DNA from 4 places in the Pseudomonas sp. NPDC087803 genome. Region 3 is predicted to be linked to each of the others. Evidence: predicted binding sites of a transcription regulator. Region 3 holds the regulator's gene; each other region holds the start of a gene.
The links. The regulator FliA, encoded in region 3, starts transcription of late flagellar genes. The targets are predictions, from matches to a motif close to CTAAAGTTTNNNNNNNNNNNGCCGNTAA.
Positions count from the first base shown of each region.

Region 1: a site for FliA is predicted at 2,349-2,376, ahead of ACIOUG_RS25785 (methyl-accepting chemotaxis protein). Genes of this name have one in related genera too.
Region 2: a site for FliA is predicted at 1,956-1,983, ahead of ACIOUG_RS17195 (methyl-accepting chemotaxis protein). Genes of this name have one in related genera too.
Region 4: a site for FliA is predicted at 2,207-2,234, ahead of ACIOUG_RS00905 (methyl-accepting chemotaxis protein). Genes of this name have one in related genera too.

Region 1 is NZ_JBIUVO010000100.1:2,817-7,991, forward strand. Features, by position in the region: gene ACIOUG_RS25780 (YifB family Mg chelatase-like AAA ATPase) at 1-161, shown strand, start outside; gene ACIOUG_RS25785 (methyl-accepting chemotaxis protein) at 267-2,243, opposite strand; gene ACIOUG_RS25790 (LysR substrate-binding domain-containing protein) at 2,427-3,347, opposite strand; gene ACIOUG_RS25795 (NorM family multidrug efflux MATE transporter) at 3,507-4,904, shown strand; gene ACIOUG_RS25800 (putative bifunctional diguanylate cyclase/phosphodiesterase) at 5,032-5,175, opposite strand, start outside.
Region 2 is NZ_JBIUVO010000034.1:37,725-42,899, reverse strand. Features, by position in the region: gene ACIOUG_RS17210 (pirin family protein) at 1-246, opposite strand, end outside; gene ACIOUG_RS17205 (OsmC family protein) at 308-724, opposite strand; gene ACIOUG_RS17200 (amidohydrolase family protein) at 854-1,909, shown strand; gene ACIOUG_RS17195 (methyl-accepting chemotaxis protein) at 2,040-3,665, shown strand; gene ACIOUG_RS17190 (DUF3108 domain-containing protein) at 3,818-4,531, opposite strand; gene purN (phosphoribosylglycinamide formyltransferase) at 4,540-5,175, opposite strand, start outside.
Region 3 is NZ_JBIUVO010000084.1:567-5,741, forward strand. Features, by position in the region: partial or broken gene ACIOUG_RS24790 (chemotaxis protein CheA) at 1-1,476, opposite strand, end outside; gene ACIOUG_RS24795 (protein phosphatase CheZ) at 1,531-2,319, opposite strand; gene ACIOUG_RS24800 (chemotaxis response regulator CheY) at 2,337-2,708, opposite strand; gene fliA (RNA polymerase sigma factor FliA) at 2,875-3,615, opposite strand; gene fleN (flagellar synthesis regulator FleN) at 3,612-4,442, opposite strand; gene flhF (flagellar biosynthesis protein FlhF) at 4,556-5,175, opposite strand, start outside.
Region 4 is NZ_JBIUVO010000001.1:215,936-221,110, reverse strand. Features, by position in the region: gene pnuC (nicotinamide riboside transporter PnuC) at 1-278, opposite strand, end outside; gene ACIOUG_RS00905 (methyl-accepting chemotaxis protein) at 445-2,079, opposite strand; gene ACIOUG_RS00900 (undecaprenyl-diphosphate phosphatase) at 2,381-3,211, shown strand; gene ACIOUG_RS00895 (DUF1294 domain-containing protein) at 3,208-3,636, shown strand; gene ACIOUG_RS00890 (MmcQ/YjbR family DNA-binding protein) at 3,769-4,128, opposite strand; gene ACIOUG_RS00885 (LysR substrate-binding domain-containing protein) at 4,125-5,033, opposite strand; gene ACIOUG_RS00880 (FMN-dependent NADH-azoreductase) at 5,159-5,175, shown strand, end outside.

The DNA.
Region 1 (5,175 bases), on a different contig from region 3:
AAAAATGGCTGGAGTCGGCGTGCGAGCGCCTGATTCTGTCGCTGCGTTCGGCGCATCGGTTGCTGAAGGTCGCGCGGACACTGGCGGATCTGCAACACGCCAATGACATCAGCCGTGAACATCTGGCCGAAGCGCTGCAGTATCGGCCGGCGACTCAGTAAATGCCAGGACCCTGTCAGCCCCATTCGCGAGCAAGCCCGCTCCCACAGGGTCAGCGAGAATCCTGTGGGAGCGGGCTTGCTTGCGAAGACTGTGTCAGCGACAACTCAACGAAAGCGATCAACCTCGGAACGCAAATCCGCCGCCAGCTTCTCCAGCTCTTTAGCCGTAACGGCCAGGTTCGACACGACCTCCCGCTGCTCACTGTTGGCCAGCGCAATGCTCTGCAGATTGCTGCTCAGCAAAGTAGCCGTGCTGCTCTGCTCCTGCGTCGCCGTGGTAATCGCCGCAAACTGCTGCCCCGCCGAACGGCTCTGCTCATCGATCCGCGCCAGCGCCGACGCCACGTTGGCGTTGCGCGACAGGCCTTCCTGCATCAGCAGGTTGCCCTGCTCCATGGTGCTGATGGCGTTGCCGGTTTCCTGCTGGATGCTGTGAATCATCCCGGAGATTTCGTCGGTGGCCTGACGGGTGCGCGAAGCGAGGTTGCGCACCTCATCGGCCACCACGGCGAAGCCACGCCCCTGCTCACCGGCACGCGCTGCTTCGATGGCCGCGTTGAGCGCCAGCAGGTTGGTCTGTTCGGCAATCGAGGTGATCACGCTGACAATGCCGCCGATTTCCTGGGAACGCTGACCGAGAGTGTTGATCACGGTAGCCGTGGTGTTCAACGCGCCAGCGATCTGCTCCAGCGAGGACGACGCCTCTTGCATCGAGCTGCGCCCGATCTGCGTTTGCTGAGCGTTTTCCTGAGCCAGGCGCTGGGTCGCGCCCATGTTGTCGGCGATGTTCAGCGAGGTGGCGCTGAACTCTTCCACCGCGCCGGCCATGCTGGTGATTTCGCCGGACTGCTGCTCCATGCCTTCGTAGGCACCACCGGACAAACCAGACAATGCCTGGGCGCGGCTGTTGACCTCTTCCGAGGAGCGGCGGATGTGCTCGACCATGGTCGACAGCGCCTGGCTCATCTGGTTGAACGCACGGGACAACTGTCCGATCTCGTCGTTGCTCGACACGTTCAGGCGCACGCTCAGATCACCGGCACCCAGCGCTTCGGCCTGACGGACCAGGTCGCCCAGCGGTTGCAACTTGCTGCGCAGCAGCCACATCGCCGCGCCCACCGCGATCAACATCGCCAGCAGGCTGCCGATGGCCAGTTGGGTGCCGACGCTCCAGGTCACCGCGCGAATCTCGGATTTCGGCATGCTCGCCACCACCGACCACGGGCCGCCCTCGAACGGCACGGCAATGCTGTAGAAATCTTCGCCGCTGTCGCTCCAGAACTCGCCCTTGCCTGGGGTCTTGGCCAAGCCGTTGATCACCGGCACCGCTTGATCCAGCGCCTGCACCCCCGCAGGCGCAACCAGCCATTTGTTTTGCTCATCGAGCAACGCCAGCGAACCGTTCTGACCGATACGGAAGCGCTTGAGATTGGCGAACTGGGCATTCTGCGCATCGGTGTAATCGAAGCCGACGAACAGCACCGCAATCACCTTGCCGCTGCCATCGCGCACCGGGGTGTATTGAGTCATGTAGGAACGATCGAACAGCAGGGCGCGACCAACGTAACCCTGCCCGGCCATCAACTTCGCGTAGGCCGGATGCGCGTGATCGAGCAAGGTGCCGATAGCGCGCGTGCCGTCCTGTTTGGTCAGGGAGGTGCTGACCCGCACGAAGTCTTCGCCACTACGCACGAACAGCGTGGCGACGCCGGCAGTCATCTGCTTGAACTCGTCAACTTCCTTGAAGTTGTTGTTCAACACTTCGCTGCCCAGGTGCAGGCCCGGGGTTTGAGTACCTGCAACCGTCACCGGCTCATCCGGGTGAATGCTCAGGCCCGCGCTGAAGCGCTTCTCGAACAGCCCGCTCAAGCGCTGGGTGCTCTCGCGCAGCGTGCCGTGGAAGGTGCTCAACTGGTCGGCCAGCAGCCGTGCCTCACTGGCGAGGTGCTCTTCACGGGTGGCAAGGTTGGCGGTATCCAGCGAACGCAGGGCGAACACCGTACTGCCGCTGATGACAATCGCCAGTATCACAGCGAGCGCGAGGCCCAGCTGCGAGGCGATCCGGGCGCGAGGTTGAGACATGAACAGCTCCTGGCCGAACATTTCGATCCTCCTTGATCGCTGCTCGGATAATTTCTAATAGTGGGGGTGAAGCGTGGTAACCGGCACGACGGTTCCACATGCACGTATTCGGCGGTACATCCGAATACTTGAGCGGACAACAGGGTTATGGCACAAGGCCGGCATTGTGCGGGCTCGAACGATTCAGCTCAAGCGCTTGACCGCCGGCAACGCCATGGCGCGCACTTCGCCTTGCAGGAAGTCGCTGAGGCGGCGCAAACGATCACCTCCGGGACGGGTTTTCGGCCACACCAGGTAATAATTCAGTCCACTGGCGACCGCGGTCGGCCATGGCAGGCTCAGTCTGCCTTGCGCCACATCCTCAGCGACCATCAACAAATCCCCCATCGACACCCCGTAACCTCGGGCGGCAGCGATCATCCCCAGCTCGAGGGTATCGAACACCTGCCCCCCCTTGAGCGACACCTGATCGGACAGCCCCATGTGCTCCAGCCAACTGCGCCAGTCGCGCCGATCCGGGGTCGGGTGCAGCAGTTCGGTGGAAGCCAGCCGCGCAACATCCCACGGCTGATCATTCAGCAGATTGGGCGCGCCCACCGGTATCAGCTCTTCGGGAAACAACAGGCTGGCTTCCCAGTCCGGCGGAAAATGCCCGTCACTGAGCAGCACGGCGCAGTCGAACGGTTCGTTGTTGAAGTCCACCGAATCGACGTCCATCCAGGCGCTGGTCAGCTGGACCTCGTTGCCCGGCTGCAGATGGCGAAAGCGGCTGAGTCGCGCCAGCAGCCAGCGCATGGTCAGGGTCGACGGCGCTTTCATGCGCAGGATGTCGTCTTCGGCGCGCAAGGTGTTGCAGGCGCGCTCCAGTGCCGCGAAACCATCGCGAATGCCGGGCAACAGCATCCGCGCCGATTCCGTCAGTTGCAGGTTGCGTCCGCTGCGGTGAAACAGCTTGCAGGCGAAATGTTCTTCCAGCGTCTTGATATGCCGGCTGACTGCACTCTGGGTGATCGACAATTCCTCGGCCGCGCGGGTGAACGAGCTGTGCCGCGCCGCTGCTTCGAATGCGCGCAGGGCATACAAGGGAGGAAGGCGACGGGACATACACAAAGCTCCTTTAGCGGCATCCGGCCAACCCGGCGGTTTTTTCTCATGATGAGTTTTAATCATGCCACCCATCCTTTTTATCCTTTTGTGCAAACCCTGCCAAGCGCCGAGAATCGACGGTCTCTTGTTCCCTCTGATTGATGGGTGGTGATGACCATGCAGCATCCTGTGCGTACCGAACTCTGGGCCATCCTGCGGCTGGCGGGGCCGCTGATCGCTTCACAGTTGGCGCACATGCTGATGGTGCTGACCGACACCTTGATGATGGCGCGCCTCAGTCCCGAAGCCCTGGCCGGCGGCGGACTGGGGGCGGCGAGTTATTCGTTCGTGTCGATCTTCTGCATCGGTGTGATTGCAGCGGTCGGCACCCTGGTCGCGATCCGTAAGGGCGCGGGCGACATCATCGGCGCGGCCCGCCTGACCCAGGCCGGGTTGTGGCTGGCGTGGCTGATGGCGCTCGGCGCCGGGTTGCTGCTGTGGAATCTGAAACCGGTGTTGCTGCTGTTCGGCCAGACCGAAACCAACGTCCATGCCGCCGGTCAATTCCTCATCGCCCTGCCCTTCGCCCTGCCCGGCTACCTGAGCTTCATGGCCCTGCGCGGTTTCACCAGTGCAATCGGCCGGGCGACCCCGGTGATGGTCATCAGCCTCGGCGGCACCGTGGCCAACTTCCTGCTCAATTACGCACTGATCACCGGCATGTTCGGCCTGCCGAAACTGGGGTTGACCGGCATCGGTCTGGTCACGGCAATCGTTGCCAACTGCATGGCGCTGGCGCTCGCCTGGCACATCCGCCGGCATCCGGCGTATGACGCTTACCCGTTGCGCGTCGGCCTGTCGCGGCCAAATCGTCAGTATCTGAAAGAACTGTGGCGGCTCGGCCTGCCGATTGGCGGCACCTACGCGGTGGAAGTCGGCCTGTTCGCCTTCGCCGCGCTGTGCATGGGCACCATGGGCAGCACGCAACTCGGCGCACACCAGATCGCCCTGCAGATCGTTTCGGTGGCGTTCATGGTGCCGGCGGGGATGTCCTACGCGATCACCATGCGCGTCGGCCAGCATTATGGCGCCGGGCAACTGAGCGATGCGCGGATGTCCGGGCGGGTCGGCATTGTTTTCGGTGCGGTGGTGATGCTGGGTTTTGCCATGGTGTTCTGGCTGTTGCCGAATCAACTGGTCGGGTTGTTCCTCGATCACAACAATCCGGCGTTTGCCGAGGTGATTCGTCTGGCCGTGAGCCTGTTGGCCGTGGCGGCATGGTTCGAGCTGTTTGACGGCACGCAGACCATCGCCATGGGCTGCATCCGTGGACTCAAGGACGCAAAAACCACCTTTCTGGTCGGCCTCGCTTGTTACTGGCTGATCGGCGCACCGGCGGCGTGGTGGATGGCGTTCCACCTGAACTGGGGGCCGACGGGCGTCTGGTGGGGTCTGGCGCTGGGCCTGGCCTGCGCGGCAGTGAGCCTGACCCTGGCGTTTGAATGGAAGATGAAGCGGATGATTCGGTCGGAGCCTGCATCATCAAAACAGTACACAATCGCTCAGGCAGACTGAGATTCCCTTGTGGGAGCGGGCTTGCTCGCGAAAGCGCTGGGTCAGACAGCACATGCCTGGACTGACACGACGCCTTCGCGAGCAAGCCCGCTCCCACAGGGGTAATGCATTCACCCGGAAATGGTGTTCAGCTCACGAATTCCAGTGATGACTGCTGGCTGGCGCCGAAGGTCAGGTACTCGACCAGTTCCGCCAACGGCAACGGCCGGCTGATCAGATAACCCTGCACCTGATCGCAGCCGAACCCGCGCAGCAGATCCAGTTGCTCCGG
Region 2 (5,175 bases), on a different contig from region 3:
ATCGGAGCCGAGGCTGTCCTTGTGCTGGATCTGTCCTTCGAACAGGTAGGTCAGGGTCGACAGGCCGATGTGCGGATGCTGGCGGATGTTCATGCCTTTTCCCGCCGGATAAACCGTCTCGAGCATGTGGTCGAAAAACACGAACGGCCCGACGCTGCGGCATTTGGCTGACGGTAGCGGGCGCAGGATCGGCTGGCCTTCGACGTCTTCGGCGCGCGGGCGGATGATCAGGGGTTGCGTATCCATGGTGGATTCCAGGCTGAGCGGGTGATGCCAGAAGCATAACCCGCCGCTGGCTAGAGGGTGATTACTGGCTGTCGAAGCCTTGTGGGGCGTGGGTTTCGATGCTGACGTCGGTGCTGGTCATCAGTTTGTGGATCGGGCAACGATCGGCGACGCGCAACAGTTCTTCACGCTGGGCATCGGTGAGAACACCCTTGAGGGTAAGCGTCACGTGCAGCACGTATTTGCCTTTCTGCTCTTCGCTGTTGTCGCGTTTGACCTCGACACCGACGCCGGTCAGCGGGATGTCTTTCTTCTTCGCGTACATCTTCAGGGTCAGGGCCTTGCAGGCACCAAGCGCGGCGTCGAAGTAGTCGTGCGGTTCGGGGGCCGAGCCTTCGCCGCCGGCAGACTTCGGTACATCGGCAAACAATTCGTGGTCATCAATCTGTACGGTGTGACGAAAACCTTCGGCGGAGACGGTATTGACGGTAACGGTCATGGCAACCTCACTGGCAGTAGGAAAAAGTCGTTCGATCAAAAAAGACCTTGCAGTTATAGAGCATTCCTACAGAGCCGCGTTCCACTTTCCTGCAGGATGAACCCTTGTCATCGGATCAAGGTCTAGGCTATGCCTACCTGCCGGAGATTACTTGTGTCCTTGTTTCGTTTGAGTCTTGCCTGCCTGCTGGCATTTGCCGGTAGCGCCAGCGCCCGCGATTACACCTACAGCGATGCGCACCTGCATTACGTGGATTTTTTCCAGGAAACCGCCGGCATGGCGAAATTGCTCACGGCCATGCAGGACAATTCCATCGACCATGTGATGATTTCCGGGATTCCCGTGGCGAAGAAATGGCATGAGGACGAACCCAAGCGTCCGCGCTATTACGCCGGCGATGACGCTGATGCCTACTGGTACAGCGCCACCGACGTGATCGTTGCCGATGCCGTGCAAAAGCTGACTGCGGAGCAGCGTCAGCACTTCCATCCGTTCCTCTCGGGCTTTAACCCCAATGACAAGAACTCCGCCGCGCATATTCAACGCATGCTCGACCTCTATCCGGGGCTGTGGCAGGGCATTGGCGAAGTGTTCACCCGCCATGATGATCTGACCGCGCTGACCGCCGGCGACACGCCACGGGCCAATAACGAAGCGATGACCCGCATCTATCACCTGGCCGCCGAAAACGATCTGCCGGTGATGCTGCATTCCAACATCACCTCCAAGCGTGAGAAGAATCCGCTGTACCTGAAGGAAATCGAAGAACCCCTGCGTAATCACCCGCACACGCGGTTCATCTGGGCTCACGCCGGCACCAGTGCGGAAATCCATCGGCACCAGACGCAGCTGAAGTTCCTCCTGCCGACGGTGAGCCGGATGCTTGAGGCTTATCCGAATCTGTTCATTGATCTGTCGTGGAGCATGCTCACGCCGTATCTGCTGGACGAGCAGGGCAAGCCGCGAGCGGAATGGCTGGCATTGGTCGAGAAATACCCTGAGCGCTTCATGGTTGGTTCGGATGTTGTAGGCCGATTCAACAAGCTCGGTAAGGAAATGCACAGTTTCACGCCGTTCCTTGATGCCTTGCCTGAAGACGTGGCGCGTAAAGTCGCCCGGGATAACTTCCTGGCGATATTGCCGCGAACAGCGGCAAAGTCCGGGAAAACGGCGCTGAATCGTTAATGCCGAGGGTTCGAAGTATCAAGGCCATTTGATATCACGTTTTCGTCTTACGCAAATTTGCGCCGGGCCGATACCTTCTAAAGCAACCAGCTGCAGGGTTGATGCAGCGCTTTTGGAAGGAACCAGAGTCATGAGCATCCGTAGTCTGAATATCGCGCCGCGTGCCGGCCTGGGTTTTGGTGTGTTGGCGTTGATGGTGTTTGCCCTGGGGGCATTCGCCCTGCTGCAAATGTCGAACATGCGCGCCCAGTCTGATGAGGTCGATAACAACTGGCTGCCGAGCGTGATGGCGGTCGGCGAGATGAGTCAGGACATGCTGCGCCTGCGGGCGCTGACCATGCGCCTGTTGCTCAATCGTGATCCGCAGGCGCTGGAGCAGAACGTCAACAAGCTCAATGAGCTGCGTGGCGTGCTGAGCGAGGCGCAGCAGCGCTACGACGTTCTGATCGTATTGCCCGAGGAGCGAAAACTGTTCGACCGCTTCAAGCTCGCCGAGCACAAGTACCTGGAGTTTCAGGCGCAGGTCATGCAGTTGTCGGCGCAGAATCGCGTTGAGGAGGCTGCAGCGATCCTCAACGGGCAGATGAGCCCGTTGGCCGACGACATGGCGGTGACTCTCAAAGAACTGGTCGAGCTGAACAAACACAACGCGAATCTCGCCACCGAAGCCGCGCGACTGGTGTTTATCAATTCGCGCGTGTGGGTCGGGGTGATGATTGGCGTTACCGCGCTGATCACCATCGCTCTGGCGTTGCTGCTGACCCGCAGCATCGTCCTGCCGCTGGCGCAGTCGCTGGGCGTGGCGGAAGTGGTGGCCGGTGGCGATCTGACCGGCGATATCAGTATTTCCGGCAAGGACGAACCGGCGCGACTGCTGCAGGCGTTGAAGAGCATGCAGCACAACCTGCGCGACACCATCCGGCAGATTTCCGAGTCGTCCAGCCAGTTGGCCTCGGCCTCGGAAGAACTCAGTTGCGTCACCGAAGACGCCACGCGCGGGTTGCATCAGCAAAGTCTGGAGATCGAGCAGGCGGCGACGGCGGTCAATCAGATGACTGCCGCCGTGGAAGAGGTGGCGAGCAATGCAGTGGCGACTTCCGAGGCGTCGCGCGAGTCTGATCGCATTGCCCAGCATGGGCGCGAGCAGGTCCGGCAGACAGTGACTTCAATCCAGTCGCTGGCCGAGGATGTCGGCTCCAACGCGGCGCAGGTGGAGGATCTGGCGCAGAAGGTTCATGGCATCAGCAAGGTGCTCGACGTGATTCGCTCGATTGCCGAGCAGACCAATCTGCTGGCGTTGAATGCGGCGATCGAGGCGGCGCGGGCGGGCGACGCCGGTCGCGGCTTCGCAGTGGTGGCGGATGAAGTGCGGGCGTTGGCGCATCGCACCCAGCAATCGACCCAGGAAATCGAGCAGATGATCGGTGGTATTCAGCAGGGCACCGATTCGGCGGTGGGTTCGATGCAGCAGAGCAGCATTCGTGCGAATTCGACGCTTGAACTGGCCAAGGCTGCGGGCGTGGCGCTGGAGGAAATTGCTTCGGCGTTCACCTTGATCAATGAGCGCAATCTGGTGATCGCCAGTGCCTCGGAGGAGCAGGCGGCAGTCGCTCGTGAGGTGGACCGCAATCTGATGAACATTCGTGACTTGGCGACGCAGACCTCGGCCGGGGCGAATCAGACCAGTGCGGCGAGCCAGGAGTTGTCGCGGCTGGCGGTGGATTTGAACAATATGGTGGCCAGGTTTTCGGTCTGAACCGGTTCCTGTTGGAGCTGCGGCACGCTGCGATCTGTTGATTCTGCTTCAAGATCAAAAGATCGCAGCGTGCCGCAGCTCCTACAGGGGGGGGAGAAATCGCAGGCACAAAAAAGCCCCGCATCTGCGGGGCTTTTCGGTGTAGCGGCGGATTAGCTGCCTTTGACAGCCTTGCCGTTGACGGTGCCGTCGAGGAGCATGATGTTGTACTCCTTGCCGTCGGTTTCAACCTGTTGCAGGCGGACCAGCAGGTAATCCCAGTCCTTGGCGAACCACAGCACGGTGGTGCGCTTGCTTTGTGTCGGGTCGCGTACGCGCTCGACCTTGATCGCATCGATCTTGCCGGCCTTGGTTTCGACTTTCTCGGCACCCAGGACACGGAAGTCGTAAGTGTCGACATCGCTGCCATCGACCACTTGATAGCTCATGGTCTTTTTGCCGGCGGCGAGGTCATGCTGAAGGGCCAACTGGTAGGTGGATTTGTCGACCATGCCACGGTTCAGTGCAACCTTGACCGGATCACCGCGATCGGTGCCGGTGACCATCTTGGCGTTCCAGTCGAAGTCCAGATCCATTTTCTTGGTTTTGCCCAGGCCACCACGTTCGAAGTGGTAGGACTGTGGCAGCAGGGTGTCCTTGTCCAGCGTCAGGGTGCTTTCTTCGGTCAGGCTGGCGATCATCATCGACGCCTTGAAGCTGAGTTTCCAGACGCCGTTGGCTTCCTTGGTCAGGCTGCGCTCGGCGGTGCCGCTCATGGGCAACTGCTTCCAGTCGGCGGTGTAGCTGGCGGAGAACGGTTGAAGGTCTGCCGCCTGCGCGAAGGGCAGGGCTAACAGAGCGCAAGCGAAGAGCAGGGCGCGACGCATAAAATCTCCTAGTGTCGAATCAAGTGGCCGCTGGCCGCGAGTAACTGGCCATCCAGTAAAGCACCTTGCTCGCCGAGTGCCAGCCGGCCTTCGGCAAACCAGCGTACAGCCATCGGATAGATCAGGTGTTCCTGGACATGCACTCGCTGCGCAAGTGTCTGCGGCGTGTCGTGCAACTCTACCGGTATTACTGCCTGTACGACCAGTGGTCCACCATCGAGTTCCTCGGTGACGAAGTGCACGGAGCAGCCGTGCTCGGCGTCGCCGGCCTCGAGCGCGCGCTGATGCGTGTGTAACCCTTTGTATTTGGGCAGCAGCGACGGGTGGATATTGAGCAGACGACCCTGGTAGTGACGCACGAAATCAGCGCTGAGAATGCGCATGAAGCCGGCCAGCACCACGAGTTTCGGATTGAATTCGTCGATCAGTTCGATCAGGGCGGCATCGAAGGCCTCGCGACCTTCGAAGGCCTTGTGATCCAGCGAGCGGGTGGCGATACCCGCGTCGCTGGCGCGTTGCAGGCCGTAGGCGTCGGCGCGGTTGGAAATCACCGCAGCGATGCGGACCGGGCTGTCGCCGGTCCGCGTGCTGTCGATCAGAGCCTGCAAGTTACTGCCGGTGCCGGACAACAGCACCACGACATC
Region 3 (5,175 bases):
GTCGACCGCGTTGCGCACCAAGTGGACCAGCGGGTCGGCCAGGGCCTCGACAAGGTTTTTGTCGAGGTCGGTTTCTTCACCCACCAGTTCCAGGTTGATCTCTTTCTTGAGCTGACGCGCGAGGTCGCGAACCAGACGCGGGAAGCGCCCGAAGACCTTCTTGATCGGCTGCATCCGGGTCTTCATCACCGCGGTCTGCAAGTCAGCCGTGACCACGTCGAGGTTCGACACGGCCTTGGACATGGCTTCGTCGCCGCTGTTGAGACCCAGGCGCACCAGGCGGTTACGCACCAGCACCAGCTCGCCAACCATGTTCATGATTTCGTCGAGACGCGCGGTATCGACCCGCACGGTGGTCTCGGCTTCGCTGGCCGGTTTTTCCGGCGGCGGAGCAGCGGCGGCGCGGGCCGGAGCCGGTGCAGCAGCGGCAGCCGGTTTTGGCGCTTCGGCTTTTGGCTCAGGCTTGGGCGCTGCCTTCGGTGCAGCAGCCGGAGCGACCGCAGCCTTGGCAGCTGGCGTCGCCACGGTCGACGCGGTGCCCGCAGCAGCGGCGCCGACATCGGTGAACTTGCCTTTGCCGTGCAACTCGTCGAGCAGCGATTCGAACTCGTGATCGCTGATCAGATCACTGCCGGCGGCAGCAGCGACCGGAGCGGCTGGCGCAGCCGGTGCCGAGGCAATCGCCGACTCGAGTGCTTCAACGGCAAAGTTGCCCTTGCCATGCAACTGATCGAGCAGTGCTTCGAATTCGTCGTCGGTGATGTCCGAGCTGTCACCGGCAGCCGGTGCCGCCGGAGTGGCCGCTGCCGGTGCCACGGCATCCGCCGCGAACTGGCCTTTGCCGTGCAACTGATCGAGCAACGACTCGAATTCAGCGTCGGTGATTTCATCGCTGGCAGCCGTATCGGCAGTCGGCGCCGGTGCAGCAGCGGCCGGGGCTTCGGCTTCGGCCTTGACGGCGTTCAGCGAATCCAGCAGCTGTTCAAATTCGTTATCGGTGATGTCGCCCGAATCGCTCGAGTCGCCTTCGACGACCAGTTCTTCGATCATCTCGGCCACTGGCGAAACCGGGGCTTCGTCGGCCGCTTGCGGCTCGGCCAGACGCGCCAGCGCGGCCAGCAGTTCCGGAGTGGCCGCCGTGATCGGTGCACGTTCACGGACTTCGCTGAACATGCTGTTCACCGCGTCCAGTGCTTCAAGCACCACGTCCATCAGTTCTGCATCAACGCGACGCTCACCCTTGCGCAGGATGTCGAACACGTTTTCGGCGATGTGACAGCACTCCACCAGCTCGTTGAGCTGAAGGAAGCCGGCGCCCCCTTTTACAGTGTGGAAACCGCGAAAAATTGCGTTGAGCAGGTCTGCGTCATCCGGGCGGCTTTCCAGCTCGACCAGTTGTTCGGACAGTTGCTCAAGAATCTCGCCGGCCTCAACCAGGAAATCCTGAAGGATCTCTTCATCGGCGCCGAAGCTCATTAATGGGGTGCTCCTACAGGTCTAAAAACCCAAAAAACCTAAAATTCCAAAACTCTAGAATCCAAGGCTGGATAACAAATCGTCCACATCGTCCTGACCGGACACAACGTCTTCTCGTTTATCGGCATGAATCTGCGGACCTTCACCCTGCGAGAGATGTTTTTGTGGATCTTTTTCCGCAAGCATCGCGGCACGGTCGTGTTCGATGCCCGCAAAGCGGTCAACCTGACTGGCCATGAGTACGAGTTTGAGCAAATTGCTTTCGACTTCGGTGACCAGTTGGGTCACACGCTTGATCACCTGACCGGTGAGGTCCTGGTAATCCTGAGCCAGCAGGATGTCGTTGAGGTTGCTCGACACCGCACGGTTGTCCGTGCTGCTGCGTGACAGAAAACCGTCGACCCGGCGCGCCAGCTCGCGGAACTCTTCAGCTCCGACTTCACGACGCATGAAGCGCCCCCAGTCGGTGCTCAAGGCCTGGGCTTCATCGGCCAGGCCATTGACCACCGGCGTGGCGCTTTCCACCAGATCCATGGTGCGGTTGGCCGCGGCTTCGGTCAGCTTGACCACATAGCCCAGGCGTTCGGTGGCGTCGGTGATTTGCGACACTTCCTCGGCCTGCGGCATGTGCGGATCGATCTGGAAATTGACGATCGCACTGTGCAGTTCGCGTGTGAGCTTGCCCACTTCCTGATACAGGCCGCGGTCACGGGTCTGATTGAGCTCATGGATCAGTTGCACAGCGTCGCCGAACCTGCCTTTTTCAAGGCTCTCGACCAGTTCGACCGCGTGTTTTTTCAGGGTCGACTCGAAATCGCCCTGTGAAGATTCGTTATGCTCCATAGCTCCCCCGCGCGTCATCAGCCGATGCGTTCGAAAATCTTCTCGATTTTGTCTTTCAACGCCTGAGCCGTGAAAGGTTTGACCACGTAGCCGTTCACACCGGCCTGAGCAGCCTCGATGATTTGCTCGCGCTTGGCTTCAGCGGTCACCATCAGCACGGGCAGATGCTTGAGTTTTTCATCGGCACGCACGTGGCGCAGCAAGTCGATACCGGTCATGCCCGGCATGTTCCAGTCCGTTACCAGAAAGTCGATGCTGCCGCTGTTGAGTACCGGAATGGCGGTAGTGCCATCGTCGGCCTCGACGGTGTTGGTGAACCCGAGATCGCGCAGCAGGTTCTTGATGATCCGCCGCATCGTTGAGAAGTCATCAACGATGAGGATTTTCATGTCTTTGTTCAATTCGACCTCCAAGCAGTCTTAAACGCGCCCAGCACCTGGACGCGCCACTTCAATCAATCGGCGCAGCACTCGAAGACTGTCTGGAGCACAACAGAGCAAGACCGGTGCCGTTCATCACCGCACCAGCCTCGTTCGCAGTGTCCCCACACTGCCTTCAGCGCGCTCGCCACTCCCCCAAACGCCCCCGCAAACGGGCCGCGCACTGGCTGAGTAACTGGCTGACCCGCGATTCACTGACGCCAAGGACTTCACCGATCTCCTTGAGGTTCAGCTCTTCGTCGTAGTACAGCGCCAACACCAGTCGCTCACGCTCCGGCAAATTGGCAATCGCGTCCGCCAGCGCCGCCTGGAAGCGTTCATCTTCCAGATCGCGTGACGGCTCAAGATGAGCACTCGCGCCATCCTCGTGCAGCCCTTCGTGTTCGCCGTCCTGCAACAGGTCGTCGAAACTGAACAAGCGGCTGCCCAGGGTGTCATTCAAAATCCCGTAGTAATCGTCGAGACTCAATTGGAGTTCGGCCGCAACCTCGTGATCTTTAGCATCACGGCCGGTTTTAGCTTCAATTGAACGAATTGCGTCACTGACCATACGGGTGTTGCGGTGAACCGAGCGTGGCGCCCAGTCCCCCTTGCGCACTTCATCGAGCATCGCGCCGCGGATCCGGATGCCCGCGTACGTTTCGAAACTGGCGCCTTTGCTGGCGTCGTATTTGGTCGAGACTTCGAGCAGGCCGATCATCCCGGCCTGAATCAGGTCTTCCACCTGCACACTCGCCGGCAAGCGCGCCAGCAGGTGATAGGCAATGCGCTTGACCAGTGGCGCGTAACGCTCGATCAACTCGTACTGCGCGTCACGTGCTGACTTCTTGTAGTAGTTCATACCGCTGGCGGTCATAGCACAGGCCCTGCCGTTTGCTGCACGAGGCGCTCGACGAAAAACTCCAGGTGACCGCGCGGGTTGGCAGGCAGCGGCCAGGTATCGACCTTCTGCGCGATCGCCTTGAACGCCAGCGCGCACTTGGAACGCGGAAAGGCTTCATAGACCGCTCGCTGCTTCTGCACTGCCTTGCGCACGCTTTCGTCGTACGGCACCGCGCCGACGTATTGTAAGGCGACGTCGAGGAAGCGATCCGTGACCTTGGTCAACTTGGCGAACAGGTTGCGGCCTTCCTGCGGGCTCTGCGCCATGTTGGCGAGGACGCGGAAGCGGTTCATGCCGTAGTCGCGGTTGAGCAGTTTGATCAGCGCGTAGGCGTCGGTGATCGAGGTCGGCTCGTCGCAGACCACCAGCAACACTTCCTGCGCGGCGCGGACAAAACTGACTACCGAGTCACCAATACCCGCAGCGGTGTCGATCACCAGCACATCGAGGTTGTCGCCGATGTCGCTGAAGGCCTGAATCAGACCGGCGTGTTGTGCCGGGCTCAGGTGCACCATGCTCTGGGTGCCGGAAGCGGCCGGCACGATGCGGATCCCGCCGGGGCCCTGCAACAGCACGTCGCGCAGCTCACAGCGGCCTTCGATGACATCGGCCAAAGTGCGTTTGGGGGTCAGTCCCAGCAGAACGTCGACGTTCGCCAGCCCCAGATCGGCGTCCAGCAGCATGACCCGACGGCCAAGCTCTGCCAGCGCCAGAGACAAGTTCACTGACACGTTAGTCTTGCCGACGCCACCTTTGCCGCCGGTCACCGCGATCACCTGTACGGGATGCATGCTGCCCATGTTATTTCTTTACCTTGTCTTGCATAGACGGAGGCCACATTACTGGCTGCGCGTTCTCAACCGGAACAATGCATGGCAGACCATCGATGTAGGTACAAAAACTGTTCATTACCTCAGCCAACCTGCTTGGTCGGGCTGTGGTAGATATCAGCGAACATGTCAGCCATGGCTTCTTCGCTGGGTTCTTCCTGCATTTGCACGCTGACGGCGCGGCTGACCAATTGATGACGGCGCGGCAGATGCAGATCATCCGGAATCCGTGGGCCGTCGGTCAGGTACGCGACCGGCAATTCATGACTGATCGCCAGGCTCAACACTTCGCCGAGGCTGGCCGTCTCATCCAGTTTAGTCAGGATGCAGCCGGCAAGCCCGCAACGCTTGTAACTGTGATAAGCGGCGGTTAGAACCTGTTTCTGGCTGGTGGTTGCCAGGACCAGATAATTTTTTGAACGGATGCCACGCCCGGCCAGACTTTCCAGCTGCATGCGCAGTGCCGGGTCGCTGGCCTGCAAGCCAGCGGTGTCAATCAGCACCACGCGTTTGCGCAGCAATGGATCCAGCGCCTGTACCAGCGACTGGCCCGGATCGACGTGCGTAACCGGCACATTGAGAATCCGCCCCAGGGTCTTGAGTTGTTCCTGCGCGCCGATGCGGAAACTGTCCATGCTGACCAGCGCCGCGTTCTGCGCGCCGTACTTAAGCACGTAGCGCGCAGCGAGTTTGGCCAGGGTGG
Region 4 (5,175 bases), on a different contig from region 3:
ACACTCAGGCCGAGCAGGATCGAACGGCGGTCCAGACGAGTGACTTCGCGGCCGTCATGCATCGTCCCGGCACGGGTCCATTGCCACCAGCCGTAGACTTGCAACGCGGCGTAGATCACTTGCAGCAACATGTCCGAGTACAGCTTCACGTCATAGAAGATCCAGCTGTACAGCAACACCATGACCAGACCGATCGGCCAGCACCACGGATTCTGTTTGACCGTCAGCCAGACGGCGATCACACCGAGGGCGGCGGCAAACAGTTCAAGCCCGGACATGGGGGTTCCTTGGGGGAGTGCAAGAAGGGGCGCAATTGTACCCAAAAACCTGTGGGAGCGAGCCTGCTCGCGAAAGCGGTATTTCAGTAACGCAGATGTTGACTGACATTACGCCTTCGCGAGCAGGCTCGCTCCCACAAGGGTGGAGTGTCACAAGGGTGAGGGGTCAGACGCGGAACTGGCGCAGAAGCTGATTCAACTGTTCACTCAATTGCCCCAGTTTCACACTCGCCGCACTCGACTGCTCCGCCGCCAACGCGGTGCTGTGGGACAGGCCCGCCGCCTGCGTGACGTTCTGATTGATGTCCTCGACCACATGCGCCTGTTGCAAGGTGGCGCTGGCAATCGAGGCGTTCAAGCCATTGAGATTGCGCAGTGCCTGGCCGATGGCATTGAGGCTGGCACCGGCGAGGCCGGCTTGCTCAATGGTCAGTTGCGAGGCCTTGCTGCTGTCGCCAATGACCTTCACCGCCGCTTCGGAATGATTCTGCAGGCGCTCGATCATGGTCTGGATTTCCGCGGTCGACTTTTGCGTGCGCTGCGCCAGCAACCGAACTTCATCGGCCACCACCGCAAAGCCACGGCCCTGTTCACCGGCGCGGGCCGCTTCGATGGCCGCGTTGAGTGCCAGCAGGTTGGTCTGCTCGGCAATCGAACGGATCACCTCCAGCACGCTGCCGATCTGCGTGCTTTCCGCCGCCAAGGTGCGAATCACTTCGACCGCCTGATCAATGGTCCCGGACAACTTGTCGATCTGTTGCAGGCTGCCGTCGATGTTGATCTGGCCCTGCTGCGCCTGGGCTTCGGCGTCGCGCATTTCAGCGGCGGCATGTTCAGCGTTTTTCGCTACGTCCTGTACGCCGTAGGTGACCTCGTTGATGGCGGTCGCCACCAGTTCCATCTGTTGCGATTGCTGTTGGCTGCGTTGCTGGGCCTGGGTCGCATCGTTGCCCAGTTCGCTGGACGACTGGCCCAGCGCGCTGGCCGAAACCTGCAGGTCAGCGATGACCCGGCGCAACTTGGCGGTGAAGGCGTTGAAATGGTGCGCCAGTTGCGTGACTTCGTCCTGGCCGTGGGTATCGAGGCTGCGGGTCAGGTCGCTTTCGCCGCTGGCGATGTTGGCCATGGCATTCACGGTTTCCTGCAACGGACGCACGATGCTGCGCGCAATCAGGATCACCAGCAGGGCCATGATCACGGCGATCACCAGGCCGATCACCGAAGCCTTGATCACCTGACCCTGGAATTCGTTCTGCACATCGTCGATGTAAACCCCGGAACCGAGTACCCAGCCCCACGGCTCGAACAGTTTGACGTAGGAGGTTTTCGCCACCGGCTCGCTGGCGCCGGGTTTCGGCCAGCGGTAATCGACCATGCCCGCGCCCTGGCTTTTGGCGATCGCGACCATTTCGTTGAACACCGCGAAACCGTCCGGGTCACGGATCGCCGAGAGGTTCTGGCCTTCGAGCTTGGGGTTGGTCGGGTGCATGACCATCACGGGGGTGAGGTCGTTGATCCAGAAGTAATCGCTCTGGTCGTAGCGCAGGCCGCGAATGGCGGTCAGCGCCTGTTTCTGTGCGGCGTCGCGGGTGAGGGTGCCGGCGGTTTCCAGGTCATGGTAGTAGGTCAGCAGGCCGCTGGCGGTCTGCACCACATGCTGGGTTTTCTGCGCCTTGGCGTGATACAGGTCATCGTGGATCTGCTTGAGCATCAACACGCCCAAGGTCAACAACATGACCACGGCCACAATCAAAATGAGCCACAAGCGTCGGCTGATCGACACACTGCGCAAGCTGTTCATAACGCTGTCACTCCGATTTCTTTTTCTTGTAATAAATCAACGCCAGCATCCAACCACGTTTGGGTGATCGGGCATACGCGACCCAAGTCGTATAACGCCGCAGCACTATTAAAGCTTGTCTGTTAGGATTTCGGCCCCGCGCGAGAAAACCTGAATCCAAGTTGATATTTCACGGAATTTTGACCGTTTCGTGTGGATGCTGTGCGCGCGGAATCGGTACAGCAACAGACAGCTACGCTGATCGCAGTGAACGAAAAATATTATCGGGGCATGCCGCCGTGCATCGCTCTTTGGGGGACTGATGGATCTTTGGACCGCCTTGCAGGCACTGATTCTAGGAGTTGTAGAAGGGCTGACGGAGTTTTTGCCCATTTCCAGTACCGGACACCAGATCATTGTTGCCGACTTGCTCGACTTCGGCGGCGAACGGGCCATGGCGTTCAACATCATTATTCAGCTTGGTGCGATCCTCGCGGTGGTCTGGGAGTTTCGCCGCAAGATTCTCGACGTGGTGATTGGCTTGCCAACCCAGCCGAGTGCGCGGCGTTTTACTGCCAACCTGCTGATCGCGTTTCTGCCGGCGGTGGTGTTGGGGGTGATTTTTGCCGACCTGATTCACCAATACCTGTTCAATCCGATCACCGTCGCGACCGCGCTGGTGGTGGGCGGTGTGATCATGTTGTGGGCCGAACGCCGCCAGCATGAAGTGCACGCCGAAACCGTGGACCAGATCACCTGGAAGGACGCGCTGAAAGTCGGTTTCGCCCAATGTCTGGCGATGATTCCCGGCACTTCGCGTTCCGGCTCGACGATCATCGGCGGCCTGCTGTTCGGCCTGTCGCGCAAGACCGCGACCGAGTTCTCGTTCTTCCTGGCCATGCCGACCATGGTCGGTGCGGCGGTGTACTCCGGCTACAAGTATCGCCACCTGTTCGTGCCGGCGGATTTCCCGGTGTTCGCCATCGGTTTCATCACCGCGTTCGTCTTCGCAATGATTGCCGTGCGCGGTCTGCTCAAGTTCATCGCCAACCACAGCTACGCGGCGTTCGCCTGGTACCGGATCGTCTTCGGCCTGGTGATTCTGGCGACCTGGCAGTTCGGCTGGGTGGACTGGTCGGCGGCCAAACCATGAGTGATTCGCGCACGCGCCGCCCGCAGGGGCGCCCGCCCAGTGGCGGCATTCAGCATCTGAAACTGAAACTGGTGGTGCTGCTGATCGTCTGCGCACTGCCACTGTTCGGTTCGCTGTCGATGTTGCTGCACGGGATCTCGCGGGTGCCGCTGATCGCTTATGGCGTGGTCAGCGTGCTGGCGTTTTTCATGTACTGGGCAGACAAGCGCAAGGCCCGCGCCGATGCGTGGCGCACCCCGGAAAACATCCTGCATGCGCTGGAACTGGCCGGCGGCTGGCCCGGCGCGCTGATTGCCCAACAGGTGTTCCGGCACAAGACGCGCAAGGCGTCGTTTCAGATTCTATTCTGGGTGATCGTGGCGCTGCATCAGGTGTTCTGGATCGACCAGTTGTTTCTCGGTTCAAACCTGCTTTCACTGTTCTAAATCACCACAAGAAACCCTGTGGGAGCGGGCTTGCTCCGGGCGGCGTTCCGACGAATGCGGTGTGTCAGACAACATATTCGTCCATTGGCACAGCGCATTCGCGAGCAAGCCCGCTCCCACCAAAGTCAAAAGCTAAAGCAACAATCCAACCTGGGTTTTTTTGGGCAACTTGCCCACCACCAATTGATGCGACCGCTGCAGCAAGCCCTGCAGTTCCTCGGCGCCCAGCGGGTAGGGCGGATGCATGATGATCCACTGCGCCCGCGCCAGATAAGGTGCCGGGTGAATGCCAGGGCGGTCGCAATGGCCGAGAAACAGGTCCTTGTCGACCTTGAACGCCAATGAGTCTCCACGTAGCCCTTGCAAGGCGAACATCTTGTTGCCGGCAATCGAAAACACCCGCACGCCGCCCCACTTGTAATCCTCGCGCGCGCCCGGCAAGGCCAGGCAGAAGGCGGCGACCTGCGCTTCGTTCATCTTTCCCTGTTTCATAACAACCGCTCCCCGCACGCATTGAACGAATCGACCAGGTGATCGATCCACGCCCGCACCGCCGGCATCACCCCGCGCCGATGCGGATACACCGCTTGCAGCCAGCCGCCGGGCAACGACCATTCAGGCAACAGTTGCACCAGCGCGCCGCTCACCAGGTCGCCCTCGCAATACATCATCGGCAGCAGGGTAAACCCCTGGCCGGCCAGCACACAGGCCTTGCGCACGATGAAGTCATCAATGCCCAGCCGCGCTTCCATGTTCAGTTCGACGCTGTTGCCCTGTTGATCGAGCAAACGCAAGTGCACCATGCGATCGGCTTCCAGCGCGCCGAGCACCGGCAGGTTCTTCAGGTCCTGCGGGTGGGCGATGGTTTTGCCCTCGACAAAAGCCGGGCTGGCCACCACGACCATTTGCGCCTGACGCAGACGCCGGGTCACCAGCAACGGATCTTCATCGCCGAGTTCGCGCACCCGTAACGCAACGTCGAAACCTTCGGCAACCAGATCGACGCGACGATTGATCAGCACCACTTCCAGTTGTACCTGAGGAAATTTGCCGAGGAATTCGCTGATCACCCACGGCAACATTTCCCGCGCCAGACCGGTTGGACAAGACACGCGCAAGCGGCCGCGTGGCTCGCTGGACATGCTGGCAACGGCTTCGTCGGCCATTTCCGCTTCCAGCAACATGGCCTGACAGTGACGCAAGTAGCGCTCACCGACCGCAGTCAGGTTCAGCTGGCGGGTGGTGCGTTGCAGCAGGCGGGCGCCGAGGCGTTCTTCGAGTTCGGCAATACGCCGCGACAACCGCGACTTGGGAATGCCCAGCAATCGGCCAGCCGCCGCGAAGCCCCCAGCCTCGACCACTTTGGCGAAATAGTAGAGGTCGTTGAGATCCTGCATGAAAAGTCCACCGTTCTATCAGTGGGACGAACTATCGCATTGTCGGCGGCTAATCAGCTATTGGTTTCTTCCGTAGGATTGTCTCCATTCCGTCGCCGCCGGCGATTCTTTACAGGAGATTCCACATGAAACTGCTGCACAT